2 regions of the Bacillus sp. MT94 genome follow, and region 2 is predicted to be linked to the other one. Evidence: riboswitches for the same ligand, from Rfam matches in the RefSeq annotation. Region 2 holds a riboswitch; the other holds the start of a gene.

Region 1 (2,412 bases), on a different contig from region 2:
GGACCAATTTTAATGTACGGATGAATTGTCGGCACAACTTGGCTGACGTTTCCTGCATCGGTTGAACCAATCCCTACTCTTTCTTTACGATTTACATCTTCACCTAATAGTTCTAGTTCTTCCGCTACGATATCGTTATATGTTTTTGTTACGAGTAATTCATCGATTTCATTTTGGAATTGATGGATTTTTACTTTTGCACCTGTTGCTAACGCTGCTCCCTCAGCAATGTTTCTTACTTTTTCTGTTACTTCCGCGCATCTCTTTCGCGTTGCTGCACGGATGAAGAACCTAGCCGCGGCATAGTCAGGAATAATGTTAGGTGCTTTTCCGCCTTCTGTAATGACGCCATGAATTCTCACGTCTGACGGAAGTTGTTGGCGAAGTGCGTTTATACCGTTATAGAGCTGAATAACCGCATCTAATGCATTAATCCCTTCTTCTGGTGAAGCTGCAGCGTGAGCTGTTTTTCCGTAAAAATGAAAATCAAGTGGATCGACTGCTAGTGAAGGACTCGTTGTCGCTGTTTTTCCGCTCGGATGAATCATAAGCGCCGCATCAATGTCTTTAAATAAACCTGCCTTTACATAACTTGATTTCGCGCTACCATTTGGCCCACCTTCTTCTGCTGGTGTACCAAACACGACAACTTCCCCGCCAATTTCTTCAAGTGTTTCTGATAATGCAATTGCTGCTGCAACGCTAATTGTGCCAATTAAATTGTGACCACACGCATGGCCTAATCCTGGTAAAGCGTCGTACTCCGCTAAAAATGCAATTGCCGGTCCTTGTTTTCCAGAACTTTTTCGCGCAATAAACCCCGTTTCATGTCCAGCTATATTGTGCTGCAACTGAAATCCTGCACTGCCTAGCAATAAACTTAACGTCCTAGATGCGTAAAACTCTTGGTTACCAATCTCTGGATTCGCATGAATATCATGACTTGTTTCTATGTACTTTTCCTTATTTCTTTCGATACTCTCTTCAATTGTTTTTCTTTGTGACGTTACTCCTGTCGCTCCCATTGTTCTTCCTCCTTTTATTTTCACGTAAAAAAGCCTCTTTCTAAAAGATAGAAAGAGGCTTCTGTATATACAGTCAAAATGAGCTTCTTTCTTATCTTTCAAGTTACCTTGCTGGAATTGGCACAGTATTCATAACGAATCCGCTGCCGAGGTATCATAGGGCCAGTCCCTCCACCTCTCGTGATAAGAATTTTCATAAAATTATATTAAATTATTTTTTATTCTAAGTTCATTCCAAGTAAAAGTCAAGGAATTCCTATCCGAATTTACCGAATATCTAAAAATCCTTTTAATACACCAATTGTCTCAGGTGCTTGCAGTCTTGCACATACGTACGGAAATTCCGTACTACCTTCAAATATCATTTGAGATGTAAGCGGTGCGCCTGCCCAGAAGATTTCATCATCAATTACTAAGAATGGGAATGCTTTATTTTGTCTTTGTAACTTTACATTTTTCAGCGGAACTGATCCATCACTATAAACTGTTATTTGTGCATTTGTACGCATTAACGCTTGCCATACTCGTTTATCTACTTGTTTCGTACTTGGCAGTGAAATAATAATTTTTCGTTTTGCGGCTAAAATATCTTTTAATAGCCCTTTCGGCTCTTCAAGATTCATTTCCATAAACCAGCGTAAACGTTTCGAAATTTTCCGTTCCCACAATTGTCTTGATGTCGTGCGATCATACACATCTCCGTGACGTTCTATATGAGCTGTTAATTGTGATAACGCTTGTTTTCTAGAAAGATTTTTACGCATATAATGGCAATCTGATAATTGAATGAACTTCCCTCTCGCCCTTGTCACTGCTACATTGACGAGGCGATGATTTTTATGGTCAAAGAATAACACGCCAGGTCGTTCTTGCGGATAACTGTCAACCGTATCAAAGATCATCATATCTCTTTCAGAACCTTGAAACTTATGAACTGTCGCCGCTAAAACTGGTATGTTTTGATATTTCGTTCTCTGCAACATTTCTCTAATATACGTCGATAAAAAGCGTGACTGCGCCCTGTAAGGTGTCACAACACCAATCGACTGAACACCGTCTAACAATCCGATTAACATCATTTGCATCGCTACTAAACCAGACATAATGTTAAAACGGGAACCAGAAGCAGCATCTTTTAACGAAAAAGCTCCCATTTGGCTCGTATCAAATAAAACACTCGCTTCATTTGCGAACGGCTGCAATTGCGCAAGTTCTTTACGCTCTGAAACAGACGGATGATCGTATACTCTATTTTTATAAATAAACGAATTCGTAAACTTCGATATATCCGCATGCATACGTCTTTGTTCCTGCAATATAAATAGGTTTGGGTGTGCTTCTGATTTATTAACAGACTCAACAATCCCAGCATGGTAAAACATATCTT
Region 2 (2,412 bases):
GATGTAGTAAAGCATTGCAAAAGTTATTTGTATAAAGTGACGATACTGTGACAAACATGTTGGTATATATATTACGATGTCGTCTTAAGTGTAAAAAGTAGGGAGTTCTCGGTATAATAACAAGTGGAGATAAAAGAAACTATAACGAGTAATAGCTGTAGATAAAAGGAGAAGAAGAGATGAAGAAGGTTTTGGGTATTGCTGTAATGGGAAGTATGATCCTTCTAGCAGGATGTAATGGAAATAAAGATACGAAAGAACCGAAAGAAAAGGTAGAGCAATCTACTGAACAAACAGAAGAGATGAAAGAATACCTTGCAGTACATGAAAAATACGATATAAAAATGAATAAAGAAATTAATAAAGCACTCCAGTTATTTGAAGTGGCAAAAGAAAAGGGCGGTAAGGAAATAACGAATGCTACATATAAAGAAGACGTGCAAAAGGTAACAACGAGCATGTTAGAAGATATTGATCATATACGTAAAGAAATTCGTGTTCCGAAGTCGAAAGAGCAAGAACATGAGGTATATGTTGGTTTCTTGAATGAATCAGAACAAGCGATGAAAAAATTACAGAAGTTAGCTAAAGAAGAAGATTCATCGTTGATTCGTGATATAGAAATTAATTTTGCAACAGCATCGACATACTATAAACGTTTTCAAGCAGAAACGAAAAAATAACCTTGCCTGTGCAAGGTTATTTTTTCTTCTTACCATCTCCGTCTTCATCCTCAGATACTAATATTTTCTGTTCTTCGTGAAATTCGGAAATAGTTTGCCCGGTAATATTATCGAAAGGGGTATAAGAAAGAAGTGATACGTTTCTTTTTAATAAAGAGTTTATAGAAGCCGATGATGACAAGTATAACGATAGTTAAGGATAATCCTATAGTAGCAAGAAGTAAGGGATCCATCTTATAACTCCTTTAACATCATTTCTTGTTATGATAAGCAGAAAACTGTAATTTCGATAAAAGAATTAAAAACTGATTTTTCTAAATTTATCCAATTCAATTGACTTTTCAATTTTTCAGAATTATAATTCGAAATATACAATTTGAACCAAATAATAATATAGCAATTTACTTATCCAGAGAGGTAGAGGGACTGGCCCTATGACACCTCAGCAGCGGGTTCTGTAATAGGAACACCGTGCTAATTCCAGCAAGCAAGTCTTGAAAGATAAGTGATGGGCCTTTGTTTGTTAAGCCTTGATCTTATTTTTTAAGATCAAGGCTTTTTGTATTCTAAAAAGAGAAAAGGGAGTAATGGAAAAAGTACATTCATAAAACAAAGTAAATTCATGTGTTTAGGGGGTTATTGAAGTGTATGTAATTAAAAAATTATCGGTTATGGTGTTCACACTATGGGTTATTACGACAGTGACATTTCTAATTATGCATATTATTCCGGGAGATCCATTTTCATCAGATGCAAAAATCTTTCCTGAAGAAGTGATCCAAAACATGAGAGCGAAGTATCACCTTGATGAACCGTTATGGAATCAATATGTTGCTTATTTAGACGGTGTAGTTCATTTTGATTTTGGTGAATCTGTTCAATCAACCGGGCAAGGTGTATCAGAAATTATAACAACTGGCTTTGGTCCATCAGCAATTATTGGTCTACAAGCACTTGTTATTTCATTGTTAGTAGGAATTGCGGTAGGGACATTTGCTGCTCTATATCATGGGAGAGTAATTGACTATAGTGTGAGTTTGCTCGCAATTTTAGGTATTTCTATTCCAAGTTTTATTTTAGCACCACTATTTATACAAGTATTCGCTATCCAATTTGAGTTTTTACCAGTAGCCTCTTGGGGAACATTCGAACATACGGTATTGCCATCCTTTGCATTAGCGTTAGGGCCAATCGCAGTTATTACAAGGTTTGTTCGTTCTAATATGATCGAAGTACTGCAGAGTGATTATATTAAGCTAGCAAGAGCAAAAGGTATACCAATTAAGAAGATTATTATAAGACACGCTCTTCGAAATGCGATTGTTCCAGTACTTACATTTGTTGGACCGTTAATGGCTGGACTCTTAACAGGGACTTTCGTTATTGAAAAAATCTTTTCAATTCCTGGCCTAGGAAAATATTTTGTAGATAGTATTTTTAACCGAGACTATCCGGTGATTATGGGAACAACGATTTTCTATAGTGCATTATTAATTGCTTGTATTTTCATTACAGATATTATTCATCGCATTGTTGATCCACGTATTCGTTCTATTACGTAAGGAGGAGGGTATTTAGATGGGAGCTTATGAAATTAATGACCAGATATTAACAAATGAAGAGAAAAAAGAATTAACGATAAATAAAGATCAGCAAAAGATTAGCCGAAAGAAAGAAGTGTTTCGTAAGTTTGTATCGAATCCAATCGCAGTTTTAGGATCAGTGACGT

Evidence for each region. A riboswitch is a leader RNA that binds a small molecule or an ion and turns the genes downstream of it on or off. The one in region 2 is predicted to bind S-adenosylmethionine.
Region 1: another riboswitch for S-adenosylmethionine. It lies ahead of AC1Q51_RS19885 (M20 family metallopeptidase); the one in region 2 lies ahead of AC1Q51_RS26390 (ABC transporter permease).

The regions. Positions count from the first base shown of each region.
Region 1 is NZ_JBXAEZ010000005.1:344,868-347,279, forward strand. It holds gene AC1Q51_RS19885 (M20 family metallopeptidase) at 1-1,025, opposite strand, end outside; SAM riboswitch class I at 1,114-1,215, opposite strand; gene AC1Q51_RS19890 (AAA domain-containing protein) at 1,292-2,412, opposite strand, start outside.
Region 2 is NZ_JBXAEZ010000011.1:58,674-61,085, reverse strand. It holds gene AC1Q51_RS26400 (hypothetical protein) at 180-683, shown strand; partial or broken gene AC1Q51_RS26395 (DUF3951 domain-containing protein) at 700-916, opposite strand; SAM riboswitch class I at 1,086-1,191, shown strand; gene AC1Q51_RS26390 (ABC transporter permease) at 1,328-2,245, shown strand; gene AC1Q51_RS26385 (ABC transporter permease) at 2,262-2,412, shown strand, end outside.